2 regions of the Aureimonas populi genome follow, and region 1 is predicted to be linked to the other one. Evidence: riboswitches for the same ligand, from Rfam matches in the RefSeq annotation. Region 1 holds a riboswitch; the other holds the start of a gene.

Evidence for each region. Region 1 has a riboswitch for thiamine pyrophosphate ahead of J7654_RS04985 (YkoF family thiamine/hydroxymethylpyrimidine-binding protein). Riboswitches for the same ligand answer to the same signal wherever they lie in the genome.
Region 2: linked by a shared signal. The riboswitch ahead of thiC (phosphomethylpyrimidine synthase ThiC) and the one ahead of J7654_RS04985 (YkoF family thiamine/hydroxymethylpyrimidine-binding protein) in region 1 are both predicted to bind thiamine pyrophosphate.

The regions. Positions count from the first base shown of each region.
Region 1 covers NZ_CP072611.1:1,073,609-1,077,811, reverse strand. Annotated here, with positions in the region: gene J7654_RS04995 (ABC transporter permease) at 1-634, shown strand, start outside; gene J7654_RS04990 (gamma-glutamyltransferase family protein) at 655-2,448, shown strand; TPP riboswitch at 2,499-2,611, shown strand; gene J7654_RS04985 (YkoF family thiamine/hydroxymethylpyrimidine-binding protein) at 2,606-3,223, shown strand; gene J7654_RS04980 (ECF transporter S component) at 3,272-3,844, shown strand; gene J7654_RS04975 (ABC transporter ATP-binding protein) at 3,837-4,203, shown strand, end outside.
Region 2 covers NZ_CP072611.1:426,077-430,279, forward strand. Annotated here, with positions in the region: partial or broken gene J7654_RS18450 (branched-chain amino acid ABC transporter permease) at 1-104, opposite strand, end outside; gene J7654_RS01925 (ABC transporter ATP-binding protein) at 128-829, opposite strand; gene J7654_RS01930 (ABC transporter ATP-binding protein) at 822-1,580, opposite strand; TPP riboswitch at 1,788-1,906, shown strand; gene thiC (phosphomethylpyrimidine synthase ThiC) at 1,994-3,826, shown strand; gene thiO (glycine oxidase ThiO) at 3,823-4,203, shown strand, end outside.

The DNA.
Region 1 (4,203 bases):
CATCTTCTCGCGGATGCTCTACGGCGCGCGTGCCTCGCTGATGGCGGGCGTCGTCTCGGTCGGCATCGCGGTGGCCATCGGCGTGCCGCTGGGGCTGGTGGCGGGCTATTTCGGCTCCTGGACGGACATGGTCATCTCGCGCTTCACAGACGCGCTCCTGGCCATCCCCTTCCTGATCCTGGCCATCGCGCTCGCCGCCTTCCTCGGCCCCTCCCTCACCAACGCGATGATCGCCATCGGCCTGTCGGCCGTGCCCATCTTCATCCGCATCACCCGCGCGCAGACGCTCTCGGTGAAGGCGGAGGACTATGTGGAGGGCGCGCGGGCCATCGGCCTGCCGAATGTCTGGATCATCGTGCGCTACGTGTTCCCCAACACGCTGCCGCCCATCATCGTGCAGGCCAGCCTCACCATCGCCGCCGCCATCATCGCGGAGGCCTCGCTCTCCTTCCTCGGCCTCGGCCAGCAGCCGCCCAATCCCTCCTGGGGCTCGATGCTGAACACGGCCAAGAACTTCATGAGCCAGGCGCCCACCATGTCCGTGTTCCCGGGCGCGGCGATCTTCCTCGTGGTGCTGGGCTTCAACCTCCTCGGCGACGGCCTGCGCGACGCGCTCGACCCGCGCGAGATCTAGAAAACAAGCGAGCAGCGTTCATGTTCACCACCCGTCCCGAACTCCTCGGCACCTTCGGCGCCGTCACCTCCACCCACTGGCTGGCGAGCGCGAGCGGCATGTCGCTGCTGGAGCGCGGCGGCAACGCCTTCGACGCCGGCATCGCGAGCGCCTTCGTGCTTCAGGTGGTGGAGCCGCATCTCGTCGGCCCCGGCGGCGACGTGCCCATCCTGTTCCATTCGGCCAGGACCGGCAGGACCGAGGTCCTGTGCGGGCAGGGTCCGGCGCCCGCCGGCGCCACGATCGAGCACTACCGCGCCGAGGGCCTGGCGCTGATCCCCGGCAACGGCCTGCTCGCCACCGTCATTCCCGGCGCCTTCGACGCCTGGATGACGCTCCTGCGCGACCACGGCTCCATGAGCCTGCGCGACGTGCTGGAGCCCGCGATTTATTACGCCGAGCACGGCCACCCGATGCTGGCGCGCGTGGCCAACACCATCGCCGGGCTGAAGGACTTCTTCGAGGCCGAGTGGCCCACCACGGCCGCGCTCTACGTGCCCGGCGGAGCGCTGCCGCAGGCCCGCCGCCTCTTCCGCAACGCGCCGCTCGCCGCCACCTGGAAGCGCGTCCTGAAGGAGGCCGAGAGCGCCGGGGGCAGCCGCGAGCGCCAGATCGAGAAGGCCCGCGAGGCCTTCTACAAGGGCTTCGTGGCCGAGGCGATCGACGCATTCGCCCGGACGAACGAGGTGATGGACCAGAGCGGCGCGCGCCATCGCGGCGTCATCACCGCGGACGACATGGCGGGGTGGGAGGCGAGCTACGAGGCGCCCGCCACGCTCGACTACGGCGATTTCCGCGTCGCCAAGACCGGGCCCTGGGGCCAGGGGCCGGTCTTCCTCCAGACCCTCTCGATCCTGAAGAATTTCGACCTCGCCGCCATGGGGCCGGCCTCGGCCGACTTCATCCACACGCTGAGCGAGGCCATGAAGCTCGCCTTCGCCGACCGCGAGGCCTATTACGGCGACCCGGCCTTCGTGGACGTGCCGCTGGAGGCGCTGCTGTCGGACGCCTATGGCGCGCGGCGGGCGGAGCTGGTGGGCGCGCAGGCCTCGCGCGACCTGCGCCCCGGCACCGTGCCGGGCTACGAGGACCAGGTGGCCCGCGTCGTGGAAGCGCTGGAGCGCCTCTCCAAGGTCGGCACCGCCTCGGCCGCCAACGAGCCGACGACCGCCGAGATGCGCTCGGCCCGGCGCGGCGACACGGTGCATGTCGATGCCGTGGACCGCTGGGGCAACATGATGGCGGCCATGCCCTCCGGCGGCTGGTTCCAGTCCTCGCCCGTCATCCCCGAGCTCGGCTTCATGCTCAACACGCGCGCGCAGATGTTCTGGCTGGAGGAGGGGCTGCCGGCCTCGCTGGCGCCGGGCAAGCGCCCGCGCACCACGCTCACCCCCACCTTGGCGGAGAAGGACGGCAAGCCCTACATGGTCTTCGGCTCGCCGGGCGGCGACCAGCAGGAGCAGTGGCAGCTCCTGCTCTTCCTGCGCCATGCGCATCACGGGCTGAACCTGCAGGAGGCCATCGACCTGCCGATGAGCCACACGGCCCACTTCCCCTCCTCCTTCTACCCGCGCGAGCGCCGGCCGGGGAACCTCACCATCGAGGAGAGCTTCGGCGAGGTGGTGCTGGCGGACCTTGCCCGGCGCGGCCACGATGTGGAGCGGGCTCCCGCCTGGACGGTGGGGCGGCTCGTGGCCGCCGCGCGCGACGCGGACGGGCTCATCCACGCCGCCGCCACCCCGCGCCTGATGCAGGCCTACGCCATCGCGCGCTGAGCCCGCCCGCCTTCGCCGTTGCGCGCGGGCGGGCGAGCCTGTAGAAGCCGGGCCATGAACAGGGGTGCTCCGTCAGGCCGGGGCTGAGAGGAGGGCGCCAGGCCCTCAAACCCTTCAAGCTGATCTGGGTAATGCCAGCGGAGCGAGGGCAAGGCCGATGTTTTCGGGCGCGCAGATGTCCCTTTACCCGATGACGGACGATTTCGTCCCCGTCATCCTCGGCGCCCTCTCGGCGCTCGATCCCTATCGGGACCGTTTCCGCATCGAGACGGACGACCTGTCCACGCTGCTCGTCGGCCCGCCGGGCGAGCTGTTTCCCGCCATGCGCGACCTCTTCGTGGCGGCGGCCGGCACGGGCCGGCACACCGTCCTGTCTGCCACCGTCTCGCGCGGCTGCCCGGGGGAGCCGGACGCCGACATCTGCACGCCGGCCGAAGGCTTCACCGTCCTCGGAAGCCTGGAGGAGCGGGTGGCGCAAAGCCTGGCCGCCGTCGGTGCCGCGCGGGAAACGGGCCGGCGCGTGGCGGCGCAGTTCTCCTACTATCCGCTGGGCGCGGGCCGCCACATGGACGAGATCTACGCCTGCATCGACTTCCTGAAGGCGTCGGGCGTCTTCGGCCGCTCCAAGAACTTCTGCACCCGGCTCGACGGCGACGCCGGCCCGGTCTTCGAGACGCTGGCGCAGGCCTTCCTGCGCTTCGCGCCGGCCGAGGCGCATCTGGCGCTCGACCTCACCGTCTCGGCCAACAGCCCCTCGGCGGCCGCCCGGCCCTGAGCGGCCCTGCCTCCTGCCCCGCCTTACGCCCCCCGGGAGAATGCCGCCATGCGCTGGACCTTGCGCGAAACCCTGATCATCGCCGTGCTCGGCGCCGTCTTCGCCGTTCTCTATCTCGCCTGGGTGCAGCTCTGGCTGGTGGCGCAGGCTGCCTTCGGGGCAATCTCCATGGACGTGTTCATGGGCTTCTGGTTCATCGCCTCCATGGTGGCCGCCGCCATCGTGCGCAAGCCCGGCGTCGCCTTCGGGGCCGAGGTGCTGGCCGCCGCCGTGCAGATCCTTCTCGGCAGCCCGGCGGGGCTCCTGCTCATCGTCACCGGCATGGTGCAGGGGGCCGGCGCGGAGCTGGTCTTCGCGCTGACGCGCTGGCGCAGCTACAGCCTGCCCGTCCTGATGGCGGCGGGCGTGGGCGCCGCCGTCTTCAGCTTCGCCTATACCTGGGTGCGCTTCGACTACGGCGCGCTGGAGCCCGGCCTCATCGTCACCATGTTCGTGCTGCGCTGCCTGTCCGGCGCGCTGCTCGGCGGGCTTCTGGGCCACGCCATCGTCCAGGCGCTCTACAGGACCGGCGTCCTGCACGGGCTGCGGATCGACGAGGACCGGCGGGCCGGCCGTGCCTGAGGGCCCGGCCGGGGCTCCCGGCCCGGCGGCGGAATGGCGGGGCGTCTCCATCGCCTTCCCCCATGCCGGACGCGCCGCCGTGGGGCCCGTCTCGCTCGCCCTCGCGCGGGGGGAGCGCGTCCTCCTGCTCGGCCCCTCCGGCTCCGGCAAGTCCTCGCTGCTGCTCGCGCTCACCGGCCTCGTGCCGCACTCGGTGCCGGCTACGGTCGAGGGCGAGACCTTCATCCTCGGCGCGCCCTCCGCCTCGCGCCCGCCGGCCGGATGGTCCGACGCGGTGGCGCATTACTTCCAGGACGCGGACCAGGTCCTGTGCGGGATGCGGGTGAAGGACGAGATCGCCTTTTCCGGCGAGAATCGCG
Region 2 (4,203 bases), 650 kb from region 1:
ACGGCCAGCCCGAGGCTCATCATGGCGTAGAACGCACCGTTGATCAGCCCGAGCAGGAGCTGCCCGAAGAGCACGGCCGAGGGAACTCCGAGGATGGTGGTCATGCGGCCTGTCCTTTGGTTTTCCGTCAGAGACCCAGATAGCTCTTGATGGTGCCGAGCCGGCTCTCCAGCTCCGAGCCGGGGATCTCGTCCACCACGCGGCCCAGCTCGACGACGTAGTGCCGGTCGGCCAGGGCCGAGGCGAAGCCGACATTCTGCTCCACCAGGAGGATGGTGAAGCCGAGCGCCTTGAGCTCCGCGATGGTGCGCCCGATCTCCTGGATGATGACCGGCGCCAGCCCCTCGGTCGGTTCGTCGAGGAGCAGGATGCGCGCGCCTGTGTGCAGGATGCGCCCCAGCGCCAGCATCTGCTGCTCGCCGCCCGAGAGCTTGGTGCCCTGGCTGTCCAGCCGCTCCTTCAGATTGGGGAACAGCTCCAGGATGCGCTCGATCGGCAGGCCGCCCTCGGCGACCCTTGGCGGCAGCATCAGGTTCTCGCGCACGCTGAGGCTGGAGAAGATGCCGCGCTCCTCCGGGCAGAAGGCAATGCCCTTGCGCGCGATCTCGTAAGGGGGCGCGGCGACGATCTCGGCGCCGTCGAGGCGGATGGAGCCGGCGCGCCGGTCCATCAGGCCCATGATGGATTTGAGCGTCGTCGTCTTGCCCGCGCCGTTGCGCCCCAGAAGGGTGACGACCTCGCCGGCGCGGACGCAAAACTCCATGCCGTGCAGGACCTTGGATTCGCCGTACCAGGCCTCCAGCCCGGAAACGCGCAATGTCTCAGCCATGGGCTTCCCCCGTATAGGCGGCCATGACGTCGGGCCGTGAGGACACCGCCTCGTAGGTGCCCTCCGCCAGGACCTGCCCGCGCACCATCACGGTGATCGTGTCGGCCAGCTCGGCCACCACCTTCATGTTGTGCTCCACGAGCAGCACGGTGCGCCCCTCGCCCATCTCGCGGATCAGGCCCGTCACGCGCTCGATGTCCTCGCGCCCCAGCCCTGCCATGGGCTCGTCGAGCAGCAGCACGCTCGGCTCCAGTGCCAGCGTGGTGGCCAGCTCCAGCACCCGCTTGCGCCCGTAGGAGAGGTTTCCCGCCAGCGCATCGGCTTGCTCGGAAAGGCCGAAGCGGCGCAGCAGCGCGTCGGCCTCGTCGATCAGCGCCGGGTGGGAGGAGATGCGGCCGAGAAGGCTCCAGCCGAGGCCCCGGCCGCGCAGGAGCGCCAGCTCCACATTCTCGCGCACCGAAAGCCCGGAGAACACAGCCGAGATCTGGAACGAGCGCGCCACGCCGCGCTTGGCCATGGCCGCCATGCCCAGCCGGGTCACGTCCTCGCCCTCGTGCAGGATCGAACCGTGCGAGGGCGCCAGATATTTGGTGAGAAGGTTGAACAGCGTGGTCTTTCCCGCGCCGTTCGGGCCGATCACCGCATGCATGCTGCCGCGTCGCAGCCGGAAGTCGACGTCGCGCACGGCGAAGAAGCCGTTGAACTCCCGACTGAGGCTCCTGGCCTCCAGCGCATGGGCGGCACGATCCATCGAGGGCGCTCCACTGTCCCGGGGATGAGGGACGCAGCCTGCGCCTGAAGTTTCCTATCGTCAACAATGTTTCCGATAAGAGTCGCCCGTAGTTGCGGCAGATCGCCGCCCCTTTCCGCGTCACTTGCCGAAGCGTTGAGCTTTCCAGGCGTTTCGCCCGCCGGGGCGGCTCCGGTTGACAAGCATCGCGCCCGCCCTGCATCCTGTGGGCCTCACCAGGGGGGTCCCGACAAGGGGCTGAGATACTGCTGGCCGCAAGGCAGCGCAGTGACCCGTTGAACCTGATCCAGTTCATACTGGCGTAGGGATGGTGCCGAATGCCGGGCGGCCGCGCATGCGTGGTTCGTGCCGCGCATTCTTTCCCCATTCCGTCAGAGCTGGGTCTCGTCGCTGCCTGCGAGGAGCCTTGATCCATGACGTCGAACCCAAGCAAGACCCCTTTCGAAACCGGGAGCCCGGCCGTTTCGACGGGCCCCCTGCCCGCATCCGCCAAGATCTTCCGGGAGGGGGCGATCCATCCGGGCCTGCGCGTGCCGTTCCGGCAGGTCGCGCTTCATCCGAGCGCCGGCGAGCCGCCCGTCACCCTCTACGATTCCTCCGGCCCCTACACCGACCCGGCGGCCCGGATCGCCATCGAGCGCGGCCTTGCGCCCCTTCGCCGGCCCTGGATCGAGGGGCGCGGCGACGTGGAGGCCTATGAGGGGCGCCTCGTCACGCCCGCCGACAACGGCTTCGTGGCGCCCGACCGACTGACGCCCCCCTTCCCCGCCCTCCCGCGCCCCTTTCGCGCCCGGGGCGGCCGGGCCGTCACGCAGCTCGCCTATGCGCGGGCCGGCATCGTCACGCCGGAGATGGAGTTCGTCGCCATTCGCGAGAATCTCGGCCGGCAGGCCGCGTGCGAGGCGGGGGACGGCGAGAGCTTCGGCGCTTCGATCCCCGACGCCGTCACGCCCGAATTCGTGCGCGAGGAGGTGGCGCGCGGCCGCGCCGTCATTCCGGCCAATATCAACCATCCCGAGATCGAGCCGATGATCATTGGCCGCAACTTCCTGGTGAAGATCAACGCCAATATCGGCAATTCCGCCGTCACCTCCTCCATGGCCGAGGAGGTGGAGAAGATGGTGTGGGCCATCCGCTGGGGCGCCGACACGGTGATGGACCTCTCCACGGGCCGCAACATCCACAATATCCGCGAATGGATCGTCCGCAATTCGCCCGTGCCCATCGGCACCGTGCCGATCTACCAGGCGCTGGAAAAGGTGGGCGGCGTGGCCGAGGCGCTGAGCTGGGAGATCTTCCGCGACACTTTGATCGAACAGGCCGAGCAGGGCGTGGACTATTTCACCATCCACGCCGGCGTACGCCTCGCCTACATCCCGCTCACCATCGACCGCGTCACCGGCATCGTCAGCCGGGGCGGGTCGATCATGGCCAAATGGTGCCTGCACCACCACCGCGAGAGCTTCCTCTACGAGCATTTCGAGGAGATCTGCGACATTGCCCGCGCCTATGACGTCACCTTCTCGCTGGGCGACGGGCTGCGGCCGGGCTCCATCGCCGACGCCAACGACGCGGCGCAGTTCGCCGAGCTGGAGACGCTGGGGGAGCTGACGAGGATCGCCTGGAACCGCGACTGCCAGGTGATGATCGAGGGCCCCGGCCATGTGCCGATGCACAAGATCCGCGAGAACATGGACAAGCAGCTGGAGGTCTGCGGCGAGGCCCCCTTCTACACGCTCGGGCCGCTGACCACCGACATCGCGCCGGGCTACGACCACATCACCAGCGGCATCGGCGCCGCCATGATCGGCTGGTTCGGCACGGCCATGCTCTGCTACGTCACGCCCAAGGAGCATCTGGGCCTGCCCGACCGCGACGACGTGAAGACGGGGGTGATCACCTACAAGATCGCCGCCCACGCCGCCGACCTCGCCAAGGGCCATCCGGCGGCCCGCATCCGCGACGACGCGCTCAGCCGGGCCCGCTTCGAGTTCCGCTGGGAGGACCAGTTCAACCTCTCCCTCGACCCCGGGACGGCGCGCGGCTTCCACGACCGGACGCTGCCGAAGGAGGCGCACAAGGTGGCGCATTTCTGCTCCATGTGCGGCCCCAGATTCTGCTCCATGAAGATCAGCCACGACATCCGCGCCGAGGCGAAGGCGCGCGAGGGCATGGCCGAGATGGCCAGCCAGTATCGCGAGAACGGCGATCTCTACATGCCGGTCGAGGCAAAGGCAGCGCGATGACGGGGCGCGTCCTGGTGCGGGGCGCGGGCGTGGCGGGGCTCGCGGCCGCCCGCGAGCTTTGCCGCCACGGCCTCGCGGTGGAGCTGCGCGAGCGCGCGGCCTCGCCGGGGGCCGGCGCCTCGGGCCTCGCGGGCGGGATGCTCGCGCCCTTCTGCGAGGGCGAATCCGCGCCCGAGGCGGTGACGCGCCTCGGCCTTCGCGCCGCCGACTGGTGGGAGGAGGCGCTGCCCGGCCTCGTCGGCCGCGCGGGAACGCTCGTCCTCGCCCCGCCGCGCGATGCGGCCGAGCTGACGCGCTTCGCCGCCCGCACGAGCGGCCACGAATGGCTCGACGCGGACGGGATCGCCGCGCTCGAACCAGCCCTGGCCGGGCGGTTC